Regions from separate parts of the Brevibacterium limosum genome, predicted to be linked through region 2. Evidence: predicted binding sites of a transcription regulator. Region 2 holds the regulator's gene; the other holds the start of a gene.

Region 1 (10,422 bases), 1.2 Mb from region 2:
GCGGCGCAGAGGTACTACCGGGATCGGGTGCGCAGGTCGTTGCTCGGCGCCGTCGCAGGTCCTGTCGGGATCACGCTCGCGATCTGGGCGGTCATGTCGATCGCGCGCGGTGAGTTCATCTTCTTCTGGCCGATCTTCGTCATCGTCCCCATGCTCTTAGGCGGATTGGGGCGCATCGCGCACAAGGACGAGATCATCCGCAACCGGAAGAAGGAGCTGACTCGCCGGGCTCGGGCCCACCTCGGCGATGCTGAAGCCAAACGACAGCTCGAGCAGGGCGAACCGCAAGAACGCGATTTCGAATCCGATTTCGGTACGGGGCTGCAGCCGCCGCACCCGCCCCACCCGCCGTTCTCCCCCGGGCAGATCTCACGCCGGGATGATCGGAACCGGCGCAGGGCGCAGCGCCGTCATCACCGTGACAACCCGTGGGACTGAGGGTTCGGCTCAGACCTGGAAGATCCGGATCTGTCCGAAGTCCTGCGCTCTGTGCGTGGTGAACCACATCGTGTGCGAGAAGTGCCGCAGATCGTCGCCGTCCGCCTCGGCCTGCCAGTACCCCCACGCGGCCGCAGCCTTGCCGTGGGTGATCGCTGCTTCGAGGTGTCCGACCTCGGGCGAATGAGCGGACAGCTTCAGCAGCGCCTCGAGGACGCCTTCGCGACCCGTGTGGGTTTCGACGTCGGTCGGGTGAACGATCTGGAGGACGCAGTCGTCAGCGACCGCCTCGGCGAGGGCATCTCCGTCCCCGTTGAAGAGATTCTCTTCGAACGTTGCGACGAAGACGTTCTTCGGACTGTTTCCGCAGGCATCGGTGCCGGTGAAGGTCATAGACCCAGCCTATGCGGAGCGCAGGCGGCTGAACAACGGTTCGGTGAGCAGCCTCGGCGAGAGAATTCGAGAATGCCGGGCGCTCGGCCCGGGAATGCGGGACCCTCTGCCCGGGAATGCGAGACGCTCTGCCCGGGAACGACGGAAACACGACCGGGAAAGCGAGCATGAGAAAAGCCGTGCCGGCGCCCTTGCGGGCACCGGCACGGCCGATCGAACGAGCGGGGACTATCAGAAGCCCATGCCGCCCATTCCACCCATGCCGTCCATGCCGGCAGCTGCGTCTGCACCTGCGGCGGCCTTTTCGGGCTTGTCGGCGACGACCGACTCGGTGGTGAGGAACAGACCGGCGATCGAGGCGGCGTTCTGCAGAGCAGAGCGGGTCACCTTGACCGGGTCGTTGATGCCAGCGGCCAGCAGATCCTCGTACTCACCGGTTGCGGCGTTGAGACCGAATCCGGCTTCGAGGTTGGCGACCTTGTCGGCAACCACACCGGCTTCGAGGCCGGCGTTCGTGGCGATCTGCTTCAGCGGGGCTTCGATGGCAACCTTGACGATGTTGGCACCGGTGGCCTCGTCTCCCTCGAGTGCGAGGTCGGCGAATGCGGCCTTGCCGGCCTGGATGAGCGAGACGCCGCCGCCGGCGACGATTCCCTCTTCCACAGCAGCCTTGGCGTTGCGCACTGCATCTTCGATGCGGTGCTTGGTTTCCTTGAGCTCGACCTCGGTGGCGGCTCCGGCCTTGATGACTGCAACTCCGCCGGCCAGCTTGGCCAGACGTTCCTGCAGCTTCTCACGGTCGTAGTCGGAGTCCGAGTTCTCGATCTCGGCGCGGATCTGAGCGACCCGTCCGGCGATCTCCTCGGCGTCTCCTGCGCCCTCGACGATGGTGGTCTCGTCCTTGGTGATGACGACCTTGCGGGCGGTGCCCAGCAGATCGGTGGTCACGCTGTCGAGCTTGAGCCCGACCTCCTCGGACACGACCTGGCCACCGGTGAGGATGGCGATGTCGGCGAGCTGAGCCTTGCGACGGTCACCGAAGCCCGGAGCCTTGACAGCCACGGACTTGAAGGTGCCCTTGAGCTTATTCAGCACCAGGACGGCCAGGGCTTCGCCCTCGACGTCTTCGGCGATGATGAACAGCGGCTTGTTGGACTGCTGCACCTTCTCGAGGACGGGCAGCAGGTCCTTCACGTTCGAGATCTTGGAGTTGACGATGAGGATGTAGGGATCCTCAAGGACAGCTTCCTGGCGATCGGTGTCGGTGACGAAGTAACCGGAGATGTAGCCCTTGTCGAAGCGCATACCCTCGGTCAGTTCGAGTTCGAGTCCGAAGGTGTTGGACTCCTCGACGGTGACGACGCCTTCCTTGCCGACCTTGTCGATGGCCTCGGCGATCAGTTCGCCGATGGCGGGATCTCCAGCGGAGATGCCTGCGGTGGCGGCGATCTGTTCCTTGGTCTCGATGTCGATGGCGTTGTTCAGCAGAACCTGCGTCACAGCCTCGACGGCCTTCTCGATGCCGCGCTTGAGGCTGAGCGGATCAGCACCGGCTGCCACGTTGCGCAGGCCTTCGCGGACGAGGGCCTGAGCGAGCACGGTAGCGGTGGTGGTTCCGTCGCCTGCGACGTCGTCAGTCTTCTTAGCGACTTCCTTGACGAGCTCGGCGCCGATCTTCTCGTAGGGGTCCTCGAGTTCGATCTCCTTGGCAATGGAGACACCATCGTTGGTGATGGTCGGTGCGCCCCACTGCTTTTCGAGCACGACATTGCGACCGCGGGGTCCAAGGGTCACCTTGACCGCGTCCGCAAGCTGGTTGAGGCCAGCTTCGAGTCCTCGACGAGCTTCTTCGTCGAATGCAATCATCTTTGCCATAGCGGCTTAGATCCTCCCTGATGGAGTGGAGTGGGAATCCAGAGCAGTCGTCAACGCCCGCGACGGCAGAGAGTGTGTCCGCATGTTCCATTCCACATATGGACCACGCTCTCGAGACGACTGGTGGGAACCCGTCGGTTTTCACCAGTACTAGATTTAGCACTCTACCCATGCGAGTGCAAATATTCGTCGCCCGCCATGACGGGCGTGGACCGCTGCGATCCGCGAGTTCTCGGCGCACGGTGACGGCGCACAGGACAGTTCGGCCCAGGGCGAAACGACTGGCGCAGGCGGCGCGCCCGGGATGGTGCGGGCCTCAGATCCTGCCCTCGGCTCGCGCCCCAAGCCTGCGAACAGACTCCGACCGCGACCCGCAGGTCGACTCCAGAGGCCTCCCCGTCCGCACTTTCGGCATTCGGTACTGTCTTCTCTGAAAAACACACCGAGGAAAGTGAGCATTACGAAACAAGGTGGTCAATTACGTCGGTTGATCCATGACCAGCAAGTCGCAGGCGTCAAATGGGCCACGATCCCGTGGCTTACCGCCCGTGGGCAGCCTACCCCGCCCGAGGGCACTGAAAAGCGCCGAGCAGTTGCCTGCTCGGCGCTTTCCCCGTGCGGTTGACGCCGGTCGACCCGCAGGACATTCCGACAACCCACCGCAGCGGATCAGAAAACTGTGCTGATAGCAGCCAGTCTCAGAGGAGGGTGACGGACTCCGCCTGAGGACCCTTTTGTCCTTCTCCAACTTCGAACTGAACCTGCTGGCCCTCTTCGAGAGAGCGGTAGCCATCCATCTGGATTGCGCTCCAGTGAACGAACACGTCCTGGTTTTCGCCTTCGAGGGTGATGAATCCGTAGCCCTTTTCAGCGTTGAACCACTTGACGGTACCTTGTGCCATTACTTCTCCATACAGTGCAGTGCCATTGAAATCCCGCATCACAGCCGCGATCAGATGACCCCGTCTGGGATGCGGAAGCTAGTAAAACTCAACTGACCCCGCGACTTCTCTCATTGACCTCTAGAGAATAATCTCGGTGAAGCACGATTAGAACACAAGGTGCTGTGCTTGCCTAGCTGTTGCAACTCTACCGCAGGCACGCATCCCGCCTAGAGCGGTTCAATACTGTTATAGATTCGTTATCTGAGGGTTTCTTCCCTGTTCACAGCGGGGATTGTCGCGAGCGAAATCAGACCGTTCGGTCAGAAATTCGCCGAGGCGGCCCGCCGAGTCATGACCCCACCGCAATGGCGGCGACCGAACCCGGGCCGGGCCGCCGATCCATGAGCTCCCGGCAACCGCGGCGGCCGAGGCCGAGCCGCTGCCGCCGACTCAGTCGCGCTGCCGCACAACCGCGGCTCGAATCACTCCGAGTCCCCGCCTTCGCTGGGTTCGGGTCCGCGATCGGCGATGTCCGAGCAGATGACGACGGTGATGTCGGCTTCGAAGTCCGTGGAGGCCTCCGTGGCCGAGACGCCCAGCGATTCGGCCACGAGCTTCGCCTGCGAGGCGTTCTCCTCGCCGTTGTAGTACACGGTCGAATCCGTGAGGTTCGTCGAGTAGTTGCCGACCTGGCCGAGCTTCCACCCCTTCTCCTCGACCGCTTCGGAGAACTTCTTCGCAGCACCGGAGACGCCGGATCCGTTGAGGACATCGACGGTGATCGAGTCGTCTGCGACGCTGACTTCGCTCTCGCTCGGTGAGGGTTCAGCCGATGCCGACTCGGAGGCCGGTGGGTCGGCGATCTTCGACTCAGGGTTGCCCATCGAGGAGAAGATGATGTTGATGGCGGCCACGACGAGCAGGACCGCGACCAGCGCGAGCACGATGACCAGCGAGATGGCACCGATATTCGACGACGCTGCGGACTCCTGTCGATGGGCACCGCTGCGCCGGCCGGGCTCGATCTCGTCGAATTCGTCGGTCATGTCTACCTCGAGACGCGGGCTTGGGCGCGTTCGCTCTGCCGCGTGCTGCGGATCCGGCGAAGGCGCTTGACCAGCATGGGGTCGCTGGCCAGAGCTGCAGGGTTGTCGAGAAGCGAGTTCAGAATCTGGAAGTAGCTGGTGGCCGACATGTCGAAGCGCTCACGGATCGCGTGGTCCTTGGCGCCTCCGTATTTCCACCACCGCCGCTCGAACTCCAAAACGGCCACCTCAAGCTCGCTCAGTTCTGAGGTGTCGTCATTCGGCGGCATAGAGGTTGTGCTCCTTCGAGAGGTGTCTGTGCATCTATATTATCGCCCGATCGGCGGGACCGAAATTTCCGGCGCGCCGCTGCGACTGTGAGGTCGGTCCCTGAACCGCCGCAGCCAACCGCATCACCCCGCCGCGCGGCACCGAATCGGTGACCGTGACGACGGGGTGAGTGGGAGGGAATCCGGATCAGCGGATGCGGATGTTGACCTGCTTGATCTGAGTGAAGCCCTCGAGCATGCCCTCGAGCGAGGCTTCGCGGCCGAAGCCGGAGGTCTTCATGCCGCCGTAGGACTGGCCGGCCAGCTGGCCGCCGCCCTGGTTGACCTGCACCCAGCCGGATTCGATGCGGTTGGCCATGGTCAGGGCCGCGTCGACGTCCTTGGTGAAGACGAAGGCCGCGAGGCCGAAGTCGGAATCGTTGGCCAAGTCGATGACCTCGTCGATGTCCTTCCACGGGATGACCGAGAGGACGGGGCCGAAGATCTCCTCGCGGCTGGTCTGCCAGTCGTTCTTCGCCTTCGAGAAGATCACGGGTGCGTGGTAGAAGCCGGGTTCGCCGACCGTCAGCGAATCGGAGCCGTCGTAGGCGATCTCGACGCCGTCCATCGACTTGCCCATCTCGATGTAGCTGGCGACCTGGTCGTACTGCTTCTGGTTGATGATGCAGCCGATGTCGGTGGACTCGTCTCGGGGGTCGCCGACCTTCATCTTCGAGACCGCGTCGACGAGCTTGGACAGGAAGTCGTCGTAGATGTCCTCGTGGAGGAACAGCCGCGAACCCATGGTGCAGGACTGTCCCTGGCGGGCGAAGCGGGTCGACAGAAGCACCTGCTCGAGAGTGTCGTCGTCGTTCGAGTCCGGGAAGATGATGTTCGGGCTCTTGCCGCCGAGCTCCATCGACGAATGCGCGAGACGACCGCCGGCCACCTCGGCGACGTGACGGCCGACGCTGGTCGAACCGGTGAACGAGACCTTGTCGACGTCCGCGTGGACGTTGAGGGCCTCACCGATGACCGAGCCCTTGCCGGTGACGACGTTGAGCACGCCGGCGGGCAGGATGTCGGCGATGATCTCGGCCATCTTCAGGATCGTCAGCGGCGCATCCTCAGCGCACTTGAGGACGATCGTGTTGCCGGCGGCGATCGCCGCAGGGGTCTTGAAGGCGGCGATCATCAGCGGCGAGTTCCACGGCAGGATGCCGGCGACGACGCCGAGCGGCACGCGCTTGGTGTATTGGAGCTGCTTGTCTCCGGCGGGCAGGGTGTTGCCCTTGACCTCACCGGCGACCCCGCCCATGTAGCGGAACAGGTCGGCCAGTGTGATCGTCTCCGGGCGTGCCTGGGTGCGGATCGCGTTTCCGGTGTCGAGCGCGGTCAGCTGGGCGAGCTCTTCCGACGCGGCTTCGAGCGCATCGGCGCAGGCCAGAAGCTTCTTCTGGCGTTCCTTGAACGGCAGGGCGGCCCACTCCGGGAAAGCCTTCCGTGCGGCCTTGACGGCGCGGTCGGCGTCGGCCTCCTTGCCGTTGGGCACCGTGGCGATGACGACATTGCGGTCGATCGGGGTGATGACATCGGTGGTGTCGCCGTCAGCGGCGTCGACCCATTCTCCGCCGATGAGCATCTTCCAATTCTTGGCCTCTGGGAATTCCGACATTTCGGTCCTTTCGTTCAACGATGAACTCCTTAGGCCGAGCATAACGCGTGGCGCTGAACGGCAATACACCCGTTCGATAGGCGATCGCGCACACCCGATCTGCACTTCGTGCACATCCGCGCAGGGCCCCTTGCCGAGGCGGGGCGGTGCCGACGTTATCGACCTCTTCCCCCGAGGTGGTGCCGAGGTTCTCGTGTGCCCTCGCCGAGGCGGTGCAGGGGTTCGCAACGCTCGCCCCTCCCTCCTCTGCGCGGCGGATGGAGGATTGTCGGGTCGATCCACGGTGATATCAGTGACGAAACCACCGTGGATCGACCCAACAATCCCGTCCGTGGCGGCTTCCCGCCCCCGTTACCCTCAGCTGGCGACAGCACCGCCGTTCCTGCTCCGTCCATTCCCGGGCAGGTGACCCAACTGTCCTCGTCCTCGCTACACTCGTGCCCATGACGTCGACGCCTCCGCTGACCGAGATCATGTCCCCCGACTGGGCGAACGCCCTGACCGGAGTGGAGGAGCGCATCCACTCGATGGGCGACTTCCTCCGCGATGAGATCGCCGCCGGTCGCCGATACCTGCCCACCGGGGACTTCGTGTTCCGGGCCTTCGCCGAACCGCTCGAACAGGTGAAGGTCCTCATCGTCGGCCAGGATCCCTATCCGACGCCCGGCCACGCCATCGGCCTGTCGTTCGCCGTCGACCCCGATGTCCGCCCCCTGCCGAGGTCACTGGGCAATATCTTTAAGGAACTCGAATCCGACCTCGGCATCCCGCCTGCCCAGCACGGGGACCTGCGCGCCTGGTCACGTCAGGGAGTCATGCTGCTCAACCGTGCCCTCACAGTCGCCCCCGGTGAGCCCGCGTCCCACCGCGGCAAGGGCTGGGAGGAGATCACGGAACGGGCGATCACCGCGCTGATCGAACGCGATCAGCCGCTCGTCGCCATCCTCTGGGGCCGCGATGCCCGCAATCTCGCTCCCCTGCTGACTTCGGGAACCGCCGAGGTGGCCCTCATCGAATCCGCGCATCCGTCTCCGTTGTCGGCCCGACGGGGCTTCTTCGGCTCCCGCCCGTTCTCACGCACGAATGAATTGCTCGCTCAGAAGGGCATCGAACCGATCGATTGGGCCCTGCCGGATCAGGACTGAATCGGGCCGGTATCCGTCGACAGCTTCCCCATCTCTGCCGAGCCCGATGCGCCAGACGAGGCCGACACACCCGAGGCACCGGTCGAGGTCGAGGTACCGATCGCACCCGAGGCACCGGTCGAGGTCGAGGTGCCGATCGCCCCCGAGGCCCCGGTCGCGCTCGAGGCTCCAGATCCTCCGGGCCCGCTCGACTGGGTCTTCGCGCCTCCCGGCTGCACCGAGTCGATGACGGCGGTCGAGGTCTCGCCGCTGCGCACCGACTCGACCTTCTCCTCGGCCGAACTCTGGCTCTTGAGGTTCTTCAACGGCAGCGCCAGATAGCTGCCGAGCACAGCGCCGACGGCCAGGGCCGCATTCGCCAGGATCGCAGTGAACAGTGAGGACAGGCCCACGGCGAACGTGACATTCTCCGAATCCGAAGCGATCTGATAGACGGCGGTGAAGATCGACAGCCCCTGCAGCAGGGTGTAGATGCCGGGAATCATGAGCACGATCGCCGGTGCGCCCAGCCGCAGCGCCAGAGGCCGCGACAGGAAACCGGTGACGGTGGCCGCCAGCAGGCTGGCGAGCACATTGTCGATCTCCAGCAGCGTCAGCGACATCATCGTGATGTGCGAGGCGAGGCCGACGAGCGCCGCCGGCAGGATGAACCGGCGCCTGGCCGACATCGCCACAGCGCCGGCCATCGACACCACGGCCGCCGCGACCATCGACAGGATCGCCGTGACCACATGCGGACTCGTCTTCGGCACGAGCACTTCGATATGGCTGAGCCCGATGGCCTGACCGCACACGATGCCCAAGGCGATGCCGGAGACGATGCCGGCCAGAGTCATGAACACTCCGACCACCCGTCCGGCCGCGGTCAGCGGGAAGTTCGTCAGCGCGTCCTGAACCGCCGAATACAGCGACTGCGTCGGCAGCAGCAGCACGATTCCGGCAGCCACGAGGTACTGCGGAGAGCTGATGATGCCGACGTCGCCGGCGATGGTGGCGATGAGCGTCGCCGAGGCGGCCTGCAGCGCCGTGATGAAGAACGACGGCAGGTGGGTCCGCCCGAGCAGCTTGCCGAACTGGAACACGACGATGGCCATCGTGATGCCCAGGGGAATCGCGATCGGGCCTCCCCCGAGCAGCAGGACGAGGGCACCGACCATGAAACCCCAGGCTCCGGTGGTGAACCATTCGGGAAACGGCCGTCGCTGCGTCCGAATCGCGTCGAGACGGCTGCGTGCCTCGTGGAATTCCAGACGCCCGTCGACGAGGTCGGTGACGAGCTTGTGCACCGAGGCGAGCTTCGCGAAATGCGTGGACTCACCGCGGTTGACCCGCATCACCGTCAGCAGACGTCCGTCCGAGGTCGAATAGTGCACGACGAGAGTGTTCGAGGTCAGATCGACCTCGACGGTGGCCAGACCGCACGCGGTGCAGGCGGCGATGACGGAGACCTCGACATCGCTGGTGCCGGCACCGGCGCGCATCATCATCGCCGCGATATCGGCGGCGAGGTCGAGGATCATCCGGGCTTCGTCTTCGCTCGGCTCCGTCGCCTGCACGGGCGCCTGGTACGGAGTGCCCTTGAGCGCAGTGACGATCGGCACCGGCTGTGTGTTCGCCGTCGTGCCCGAGACGAGTTTGCCGACGGTGCGCCGGGCGACTCTCTGGGCAATGCGCTGAGACGCGCCGAGGTGGTCGGCGCGGGGCTTCGAGCGCCCGACGCTGCGTTCGGGCTTCGCCGCCTTCGCCGCCGCGGCCTTCGCGACGTCCTCCGGCCTGGGTTCCGGTGAGGATTCCCGCAGTTCGGCCAATCGCTGCAGGCGAGTGCGTTCGAGCAGCTCTCGCAGGGCCTGGGACCCGGCCTCCGGGTTGCCGCCCTCGACCGGGGCCGGGGACGAACCACGGACGGGACCCGGCTCGGTCGGATCCTCGACCCGAACCTCGGCTGTGGTGGCGTCTTCGAGTTCTCTGTCGCTCACGGCTCGCTGATGAGTGTCGGGCCGAGTGGGTCGGCGATGTTCGCGGTTCCTGCGGCGGCGTCATAGTCGAAGACGCGGCGGCCGGAGACGAAGACGGTCTCGGCGCGGGAGTCCAGTTCGAGCGGATCGTCCGACCAGATGACGATATCGGCGTCACGACCCACGGCCAGGGACCCGAGGCGGTCGTCGAGGCCGAAGATCGCGGCCGGGTTGATCGTCAGCGCTTCGATCGCGACGATCGGGTCGAGTCCCTCCTTCACGGCCAGCGAGGCTTCGTGGATGAGGAAGTTGATCGGGATGACCGGATGGTCGGTGGTCAGCGCGATCCGCACTCCCGCCTCGGCGAGGGAGGCCGCGGTGGCCAGGGTGCGGTCGCGCAGCTCGACCTTCGACCGTGAGGTCATCAGGGGGCCGAGGATGACGTCGATGCCCTTGGCGGCGATGAAGTCGGCGATCTTGTGGCCCTCGGTGCCGTGGTTGATGACCAGGCGGTACCCGAATTCCTCGGACAGGCGGATGGCGGTGGCGATGTCATCGGCGCGGTGACAGTGCTGGTCGAAGGCGAGCTTGCCGTCGAGGACGTCGGCCAGGGTCTCCTTGACCAGGTCGCGGTCGAACGGGGAGCCCTCGGATTCCGCTCGGGCACGTTTGGCCTGGTAGTTCCGTGCCTCGACGAAGGCGTCGCGGATGATCTTGACGGTGCCCATCCTCGTCGACGGGGTGACCTTCTTCTCCCCGTACA
Region 2 (9,915 bases):
TCGCGTTCCCTGGCCGCCTGTGAAGGTGCGCTGCTGCTCGTCGATTCGGCTCAGGGCATCGAGGCCCAGACGCTGGCGAACCTGTACCTGGCCATGGAGAACGATCTGACGATCATCCCCGTGCTCAACAAGATCGACCTGCCCGCCGCACAGCCGGAGAAGTACGCGGAAGAACTCGCCAACCTCATCGGCTGCGAACCCGAGGACTGCCTGCTCGTGTCGGGCAAGACCGGCGAAGGCGTCGAAGAGGTCCTCGACCGCATCATCACCGATATCCCCGCCCCCGTCGGCGACGCCGACGCACCGGCACGCGCGATGATCTTCGACTCCGTCTACGACACCTACCGCGGTGTGGTCACCTATGTCCGCGTCATCGACGGTTCGCTGGCCCCGCGCGAGAAGATCGAGATGATGTCGACCGGCACCACCCATGAGCTGCAGGAGATCGGTGCCTCCATGCCCGAGCCCAAGGCGACGAAGGGCCTGGGCGTCGGCGAGGTCGGCTACCTCATCACAGGGGTCAAAGACGTGCGACTGTCGAAGGTCGGTGACACCGTCACCGCCGCGGCCACCCCGGCCGATCAGCCTCTCGACGGCTATCGCGAACCCAAGCCGATGGTGTTCTCCGGACTCTTCCCGATCGACGGCTCCGACTATCCAGTGCTGCGAGACGCCCTCGACAAACTCAAACTCAATGATGCCTCCCTGGCCTACGAACCCGAGACCTCGACGGCTCTGGGCTTCGGATTCCGCTGCGGATTCCTCGGTCTGCTCCACCTCGAAGTGCTGCGTGACCGCCTGGAACGCGAGTTCGACCTCGATCTCATCTCCACCGCACCGTCGGTGATCTACGACGTGACCATGGAAGACGGCTCGGAGGCCGTGGTGACGAACCCGAGCGAATACCCCACCGGCAAGATCAGGGAAGTCCGCGAACCGATGGTTCAGGCCACCATCCTCACCCCCAGCGATTACATCGGTGCGGTGATGGAACTGTGCCAGGACCGCCGCGGCAAACTTCAGGGCATGGACTACCTGTCCTCGGACCGGGTGGAGATCCGCTACCGGCTGCCTTTGGCAGAGATCGTCTTCGACTTCTTCGACCAGCTGAAGTCCCGGACCAAGGGCTACGCCTCTCTCGACTACTCCGACGACGGTCAGGATGCCTCCGACCTCGTCAAGGTCGACATCCTGCTGCACGGCGACCAGGTCGACGCGTTCTCCGCGATCGTCCACCGTGACAAGGCGTACTCCTACGGGGTGGCGATGGCCGGGAAGCTGCGCAAGCTCATCCCGCGCCAGCAGTTCGAGGTGCCCATCCAGGCGGCCATCGGATCCCGGATCATCGCCCGTGAGACCATCCGCGCCATCCGCAAGGACGTGCTGTCGAAGTGCTACGGCGGCGACATCAGCCGTAAGCGCAAGCTGCTCGAGAAGCAGAAGGAAGGCAAGAAGCGGATGAAGATGGTCGGCACGGTCGAAGTGCCGCAGGAGGCATTCATCGCGGCCCTGTCCTCGGACGAGCCGGAGACGAAGGACAGCAAGAAGTAAGTGCCCGCACAACCGACCGGCGAGGTCCCTCCGCGCGACGGTTCCCTGCCGCCATCGGCAGGAATCGGCGCCGCCGAGCGGGGACTGAGCCTCTACGTCCACGTCCCGTACTGCCGGGTCCGCTGCGGCTACTGCGACTTCAACACCTATACCGCCGAGGACCTCGGACCGGGCGCCTCCCGGGAGGACTACCGCAGCAATCTCGCCCGTGAGCTCGACCTGTCCGTGTCCACCCTCGCCGAGGTGGGGGCAGGCGATCGTGAGGTTTCGACGATCTTCTTCGGCGGAGGCACCCCGACGCTGCTCGCAGCCGACGTGCTCGCCGGGGTGATGGACGATATCCGTTCTCGCTTCCGCCTGGCGGAGAACGTCGAAGTCACCACCGAAGCCAACCCCGACACCTTGGATCCCGCGTACATCGCGACGCTGGCCGGAGCCGGTTTCAACCGCGTCTCCATGGGCATGCAGTCGGCTGTGCCGCATGTGCTCGCGACTTTGGATCGCACGCACGATCCGAAGAAGATCCCCGAGGTGGCTCGCTGGGTCAAGGAAGCCGGCCTCGAACTCAGCCTGGACCTCATCTTCGGCACCCCGGGGGAGTCGATCGACGATTGGCGCAGATCCCTCGACGTCGCGCTGGGAAACGACGTCGACCACATTTCGGCCTATTCCCTCATCGTCGAACCGGGCACGAAGATGGGCTCGCTGGTGCGCCGCGGGCAGCTGCCCATGCCCGATGAGGACGATCTGGCCGACAAATACGAGATCGCCGACGCCGCGATCTCCGCTGCCGGTCTGCACTGGTACGAAGTGAGCAACTGGTCGACCGGTTCCGATACGCGCTGTGAGCACAATCTGGCCTATTGGCGCAATGCCGACTGGTGGGGCTTCGGCCCCGGCGCTCACTCACACGTCGGGGGAGTCCGGTTCTGGAATGCCAAACACCCACGTGCCTGGGCCGACCGGCTGTTAGCGGGGGAGTCCCCGTCGATCGGCCGTGAGGTCCTCGACGACCAGACCCGGGAGATCGAACGGATCATGCTCGCCGCCCGAATCGACCGGGAGCTGCGTCTGGATTCCCTGGCACCAGGCAGCGAGCAGGCGATCAGAACATTCGTCAGACAGGGACTGCTCGACGCCGATGGCGTGGAGGCCGGCTGGTTCCAGCCGACTCTGCAGGGACGTCTGCTGGCCGACCACATGGTCCGCGTCCTCACCGAATACGTGTGAATGAGTTTCGCCCCGCCACCCGGACCGGGCGGTGGGGCGAACTGCTCAGCGACTCTGCTGGGGTGAGACCCTCGCGGAGCGACAGATCACTTGATCCAGTTCGGAGTCATCGGGATCCGGTAGCCCTCACCTCGGTTGGCTGCCAGTCCGGCGATGATCTCGATGACGATCATGTAGATCGAGAGCACCGGCAGGAGCAGCAGGATAAGCAGTCCGATGCCGACGATGGAGAGAACCCCTCCGATCAGCCCGATGCCGAACCCGGCGATGACACCGATGATCAGCAGGTTGAGTGACTGCGCACCATGATGGCGGAGGAACGGCGACTTGTCCTTGTTGATGATGAAGAGGATGAGAGTGACGATCCAGCCGAGTCCGATGACGTAGGTGGCCGCGTGGGCGAGGTGCGACCACAGGGCCGTCGTCCGTTCGGTCTGGTCGGCTTTCCAGAACCCGACAGAGCTCGGACCATAGGCCGCATCAGGCAGTTCGGAGCCCATGGGCACACCGGCCGCAGGTGAGTGCGCGGAGGACGCTCCCTGGAATCCGTACCCGGCCTGAGGCTGACCCTGCGGAGCGTCGTAGGGCTGCTGAGGCCCGTAACCGGGCTGACTGCCATAAGCCTGCTGCGAGCCGTACCCCGGATGGCCCTGCTGAGGGTTCTGCGGCTGAGAACCGTACGCCGGGTTCGGCGGCTGGGAGCCGTACTGAGGTCGGCTTCCCTGTTGAGGCTGCTGAGTGTGCGGCTGCTGCGGGCCCGACTGCGGCGAATAGTTCGGCGGCATCGGCTGCGACTGTCCGTTGTTCGGCTGCTGCGGGTTGTCCGACATGAGAGTCCCTTCAGAGTTTGCGATCACCCCACACTAGTCCAGAGAGTGCGGGGTGACGGGGAATGGTCACTTCACGAAGTTGATGGTGAGCGGGAACTTGTAACCCTCGCCCTTGTTCGCTGCGACGGCCGCGATGATGTAGAGGACGACGTAGAAGAGCGGGACGATGAGCGCTGCATACACGAGGAGGATGCCGATACCGAATGTCACAAGTGCCAGCATGAAACCGAGGATGCCGAAGACGAAGAGGGCCCCGAAAGTGACGATCGTGTTCGTGATCAGCGCGTTGAGGCCCTGACGGGAGTGCTCCCGGACGAAGGGCGATTCGTCCTTCTTCACGAGGAACATGATGAGCGGCATGAAGCCGAAGATGATCGCGCCGAGGTGGGTCCACAGTGCCGTGGTCCGGTCGGGTTCGTGAGCCATCCAGAACTGTTCGGAACCAGGGCCGTAGGCCTGCTCGGGCAGAGAGCGGAGTCGAACATCGCCGGATTGTGCATCTGCGGCATTCCGTACCCGGGCTGAGCGCCGTAACCCGGCTGACCGCCGTAACCCGGTTGAGCGCCGTAGCCGGGTTGCGAGCCGTAGCCGGACTGGCCGCCGTAGCTCTGCGGCTGAGAGTACTGCTGGTTCTGCGGAGCGTAGGGCTGTTGTGGTCCGGAGGCCTGAGAGTAGTTCGGGGGCATCGGACGGCTGCCGGGCTGTTCGGGGGTGAACGACATGGGGATCCTTTCGACGGACGCTTGCCATTCACCCTAGCGGAGCGACTCACACCGAGGATGTCGGGAAAGCCTCACTCCTGTGACAGTTTCGGCACACGGCGACCGCGTCGGGCCACCGGAGACGCTCAGCCGACGGTGACGAAATCGATGAGCTCCTCGACCCGCCCCGACAGCGTCGGTTCGACATCGGCGATGGTGCTGACCTTCCCGAGGATGCGCACCCACCCGCGAGCGACATCCCGATGGTCGGCATGCGGCCACCCGATGCGACGCAGGATTCCCGTCTTCCAGTCCTCGCCCCGGGGGACGACCGGCCATTCGCGGATTCCGACGACATGGGGCTTCACCGCCTGCCAGATATCGACGTAGGGGTGACCGATGATGTGGACGACGTCGCGATAGCGCGGATCGGCGCGGACCGCCTCGGCGATCTTCGATTCCTTCGTCCCACTCACCAGGTGGTCGGCGAGGACACCCACCCGGTGGTCCTGGTCCGGACCGAAGGCCTCCAGCTTGTCGGCGACATCGTCGAGACCGCCCAGAGGTTCGACGACGACGCCCTCGATGCGCAGATCATCGCCCCAGATCTTCTCGACGAGTTCGGCATCGTGCTTGCCTTCGACCCAGATCCGCGATCCGCGTGCCACCCGTGCCTTGGCACCGGCCACGGCGCGAGAGCCCGAAGCGGTCCGTCCGGGCTCTCGCGCCCGCTTCTTCGGCAGCTGCACATCGACCGGCTGACCTTCGAGGAGGAACCCCGGCCCCAGCGGGAAGGCGCGCACCTTTCCGACGCGGTCCTCAAGCTTGACGACGACCCCGGCCGTGGTCTTCTCCGCACCGACGACAGCGCCGACATAGCCGCTCACGGCATCCTCGAGGACCATGCCCAGGCCGAGCTCGACCTGGCGGGACTTCTTCGGCCGGTGTGACGAGGGTGAGGAACCGGAGAGCACATCGGGGCCATAGCGATCAAAAGCATTCACGGGCAACCACCCTAGTCAAGGACGGTCCCGCATGGGCGCAGACCCGCAGGCCACCCCAGAAATGAATTCCTGGAACGAGAGGCGTAGAATTGGCACTCAGGCCCAAGGAGTGCCAAGCGCAGGCGCGGAACCGCGATCGGCCCGGCGAGACGGAGAGGAGACCCGCGATGAACGACAGCAGACGAGCACAGGTGCTGCGCGCCATCGTCGAGGACTTCGTCGCCACCAACGAACCCGTGGGATCGAAGGCGATCGTGCAGCGCCACACCCTCGGCGTCTCTCCGGCCACGATCCGCAACGATATGGCCCAGCTCGAACTGGAGGGCTATATCGCCCAGCCCCACACCTCGGCCGGCCGGATCCCGACCGACCTGGGGTACCGGATGTTCGTCGATCGCATCGACGAGTTCAAACCGCTGACCACCGCAGAACGCCGCGCGATCCTCCAGCTCATCGACGGTGACGTCGAACTCGACGAGATGCTCGACCGCACCGTCCGCGTCCTCTCCGGCCTCACCCGCCAGGTGGCCCTCATCCAGTACCCGACGGTGTCACGGGCCCGCATCAAACACATCGAGATCGTCGGTCTCGGTCCCGGCCGGATCCTCGTCGTCCTCATCACCGATGCCGGACAGGTCGAACAGAAGACCGTGATCACCCCGACCCCGGTCGACGAAGACGCCGTGCGCGGGCTGCGCGATCAGATCAACGCCGAGTTCGCCGGGCGCACACTCGCCCAGATCTTCGGATCGACCTCCGCCGCCGAGGCGGCCGCCCCCGAACCGAGTGAGGCGGCTGCTCGTGACGACTCCGGACTCAAGCAGGTCCGCGCCGCCGTCGTCGACCTCGTGGCCGCGACCCGTGAAGAGCGCATCATCATGGCCGGCACTGCGAATCTCGCCCGCTCCGGGAGCGAATTCGGAGAGAAGATGGCCCCGATCCTCGAAGCCTTCGAGGAGCAGGTGGTCCTGCTCAGGCTGCTCACCTCGATGGCCGAAGACCACGAGGAGATCAGCGTGCGCATCGGGCGTGAGAATACTCACGAATCGTTCAGCTCGACTTCCGTCGTCGCCGCCGAATATGGTCATGACGCGGGTTCCTCGGCCAGACTGGCAGTGCTCGGCCCGACCCGAATGGACTATCCGACGACGATCTCGGCAGTCCGTGCCGTCGCGAAATACGTGTCCTCGATCCTGGATCGAGGGTAGGGCCCGAAGTGACGACGACCAGAGGCGCCCGGAGCCGGGCAGCACAACATCGGTGAGGACCGCGCAGCAGCGCAGCCGCCACCACCACGAACAGAGAACACCACTACGTCAGGGAGAGAGAAGTTTCTGTGGCCGATCACTATGAAACACTCGGAGTGTCCAAAGATGCTTCCGCGGCTGAGATCAAGGCGTCGTACCGGAAGCTGGCACGCAAGTACCACCCGGACGTCAATCCAGGTCACGAAGACGAATTCAAAGCCATCTCACTGGCTTACGATGTGCTCTCCGATCCGGACAAGCGCCGCAACTACGATATGGGCGGCGGCGAGAACGGCCAGGGCTTCCCCGCCGGCGGCGGATTCGGCGGATTCGGCGACATCTTCGAAACCTTCTTCGGCGGTGGCGGCGGCCAGGCCGGGGGCCCGATCCCGCGCACACAGCGTGGCAAGGACGCCCTCGTCGGCGTCAACATCGACCTGAAGACCGCAGCCTTCGGCGGCACCGTCGACCTCGATGTGACCACCGCGGTCGTCTGCGACACCTGTTCCGGTGCCGGCACTCAGGAGGGCACCAAGATCGAGACCTGCTCACTGTGCCACGGTGCCGGCAGCGTCCAGCGCATGACCCGGACCCTGCTGGGACAGATGGTCACGAACCAGACCTGCAACTCCTGCCACGGCTTCGGCACCGTCATCCCGAACCCCTGCCTCAACTGCCAGGGCGACGGACGTGTGCGCAAGCAGCGGACCATGAAGATCCGCATCCCCGCCGGCGTCTCCGACGGCACCCGCATCCAGCTGTCCAGCCAGGGCGAGGTCGGCCCCGGCGGCGGACCCGCCGGTGACCTCTTCGTCGAGGTCATGGTCACCCGCCACGAGGTCTTCCAGCGCGACGGCGACAACCTCCGCGCCGCCGTCTCGGTGCCGATGACCGCCGCGACTCTGGGCGCGACCATCCCGTTCGAGACCTTCGACGGCACCCAGGACCTCAACATCGCCTCCGGCACCCAGTCCGGCACCGTCGTCAAACTCTCCGGACTCGGTGCCGCCCGTCTGCGTTCGGAGACCCGCGGGGACCTGCTCATCACCATCGATGTCCTCACCCCGGACAAACTCGACGACGACCAGCGGGAACTGCTCGAGAAGCTCGCCCAGCTGCGCGGAGAGGAGACACCGCGCGCCCAGATATCGACCGAGAACCGGGGAATGTTCTCCCGCATGCGTGAGAGGTTCGCCGGTCGGTGAGTCGTCCCGTCTTCCGCTCCGCCACGGCCGCCGAGGCTGCCGTCGGTTCCGCACTCACCCTCGGTGAGGACGTGGCCGGGCACGCGGTGCGGGTGCGTCGGATCGGTCCCGGCGAGGAGATCGACATCGTCGACGGCGCAGGCACACGGGCCCGCGGAACCGTCACGGCCGCCTCGCCGAATGAGGTGACGATCGACGTCACCGCGGTGACGAACGAGGACAGCACGGGTCCGCGCCTCGTCCTCGTCCAGGCACTGGCGAAGGGCGACCGGGACCTGCAGGCCATCGAGACGGCCACGGAGATCGGCGTCGACGAGGTCATTCCCTGGGCCGCCGAACGCTCGATCGCGGACTGGCCGGCCAAGAAGCGGGAGAGGATGGCCGCAAAATGGGAGAACCTCTTGGCTGCGGCCTCCCTCCAGGCCAGACGTTCACGGTTCCCGGTCCTCCACGATCTCGTCCGCGGATCCTCCCTGGCCCAGACCGTCGGCGACACCGATGCCGTCTTCGTCCTCCACGAGACCGCGCAGCGCAGACTCTCCGACGCCCTGGCCGACCTGGCCGACCTGGCCGCAGGTGACCCCGCCCAGCTGCCGGCACGCATCGTCTTCGTCGTCGGACCCGAAGGCGGCATCAGCGACGGAGAACTCGACGCCCTGACCGGTCGCGGAGCGCTGCCGGTGTGCCTCGGTCCGACGATCCTGCGCTCATCATCGGCGGGATCGGCGGGTCTGGTCCTGGCCCAGAATTCATTGGGCCGTTGGTGAGGCGTCGGACTAGGATGGAAGCACATTCAGGCGCCGCCGGTGACGGTGCGCTCACTCGCAAAGGAACATTCTGGACATCACCCCACCCAATTCGAACCCCATGAACCCCACCGACCCGGACACCGCACACAACGACGGTGCCGTTGAGAATGACACCGCGACGGACACACGCGGCTCCGCACGCGACACCGTGCGCCTCGTCATCCCCGACTCCATCGACCTCGTCGCCTTCTTCGGCCCCGGAGAGTCGAACCTGCGCGCTCTGGAGAAGACCTTCGACGACCTCGACATCCACGTCAGGGCCAACCAGGTCCAGGTCACCGGCGACCCGAAACGCGTCGAAGCTTTCGTCAGCGTCATCGGGGAACTCAAGAAGCTCTACACCGCCGGCCATCGCATCAACGAAGAGACGATCGACCGGGTCGCGACATTCTCCTCCGAAGGCGCGGCCGCCTCGACGGTGCTGGGCACGAACATCCTCTCCACCAGGGGCAAGTCGATCCGTCCGAAGACGATGGGCCAGCACGACTACGTCAAGGCCATCCGCAATCACACGATCACCTTCGGCATCGGCCCGGCCGGAACCGGCAAGACCTACCTGGCGATGGCCATGGCCGTCAACGCCCTCCAGCACAAAGAGGTCTCGCGGATCATCCTCACCCGGCCCGCCGTCGAAGCCGGGGAATCGCTGGGCTACCTGCCGGGCACTCTCAACGACAAGATCGACCCGTACGTGCGTCCGCTCTACGACGCCCTGCACGACATGGTCGATCCCGAGTCGATCCCGCTGCTCATCGAGACCGGCACGATCGAGGTCGCTCCCTTGGCGTACATGCGCGGTCGGACCCTCAACGACGCCTTCATCATCCTCGACGAAGCCCAGAACACGACGGCCGAGCAGATGAAGATGTTCCTCACCCGCCTCGGATTCGGATCACGCATGGTCGTGACCGGCGACATCTCCCAGATCGATCTGCCGGGCAAGACCCGCAGCGGGCTCAAGGTCGTCCGCGACATCCTCGACGGGATCGAGGACCTGCAGTTCTGCGAACTGGGCAGCAAGGACGTCGTCCGGCATTCGCTGGTGACGAAGATCGTCGATGCCTACGACCTGTGGGGGAATGCCGAATGAACACCGAGATCCTCAACGAGACCGACGCCGAGGTGGACCTCGACGAAGTCGTGGCCCTGAGCGAATACTTAGGCGTTGCTCTGCACATGCACCCCGGTGCGGAGCTGGCCGTGACCATGGTCGACTCGGCGGCCATGTCCGAACTCCACGTCACCTGGATGGACCTCGAGGGCCCGACCGATGTCATGTCCTTTCCCATGGATCAGCTCCACCGTGGCGAACCGGACGATCCGACCGAAGGCCAGATG

Evidence for each region. The regulator HrcA, encoded in region 2, represses chaperone genes, less so after heat shock. The targets are predictions, from matches to a motif close to TTNGCACTCGNNNNNNNCGAGTGCNAA.
Region 1: the regulator HrcA is predicted to act here: its motif matches at 2,863-2,889, upstream of groL (chaperonin GroEL).

Annotation. Positions count from the first base shown of each region.
Region 1 covers NZ_CP050154.1:695,635-706,056, reverse strand. Annotated here, with positions in the region: gene GUY37_RS03070 (DUF1707 SHOCT-like domain-containing protein) at 1-438, shown strand, start outside; gene GUY37_RS03065 (nuclear transport factor 2-like protein) at 448-831, opposite strand; gene groL (chaperonin GroEL) at 1,063-2,706, opposite strand; gene GUY37_RS03055 (cold-shock protein) at 3,405-3,608, opposite strand; gene GUY37_RS03050 (LytR C-terminal domain-containing protein) at 4,073-4,636, opposite strand; gene GUY37_RS03045 (DUF3263 domain-containing protein) at 4,639-4,905, opposite strand; gene GUY37_RS03040 (aldehyde dehydrogenase family protein) at 5,093-6,559, opposite strand; gene GUY37_RS03035 (uracil-DNA glycosylase) at 7,003-7,704, shown strand; gene GUY37_RS03030 (threonine/serine exporter family protein) at 7,695-9,680, opposite strand; gene GUY37_RS03025 (amidohydrolase) at 9,677-10,422, opposite strand, start outside.
Region 2 covers NZ_CP050154.1:1,862,203-1,872,117, forward strand. Annotated here, with positions in the region: gene lepA (translation elongation factor 4) at 1-1,551, shown strand, start outside; gene hemW (radical SAM family heme chaperone HemW) at 1,552-2,781, shown strand; gene GUY37_RS08260 (DUF4870 domain-containing protein) at 2,868-3,611, opposite strand; gene GUY37_RS19175 (DUF4870 domain-containing protein) at 3,678-4,037, opposite strand; gene GUY37_RS08270 (DUF3097 family protein) at 4,459-5,322, opposite strand; gene hrcA (heat-inducible transcriptional repressor HrcA) at 5,484-6,524, shown strand; gene dnaJ (molecular chaperone DnaJ) at 6,653-7,768, shown strand; gene GUY37_RS08285 (16S rRNA (uracil(1498)-N(3))-methyltransferase) at 7,765-8,535, shown strand; gene GUY37_RS08290 (PhoH family protein) at 8,636-9,667, shown strand; gene ybeY (rRNA maturation RNase YbeY) at 9,664-9,915, shown strand, end outside.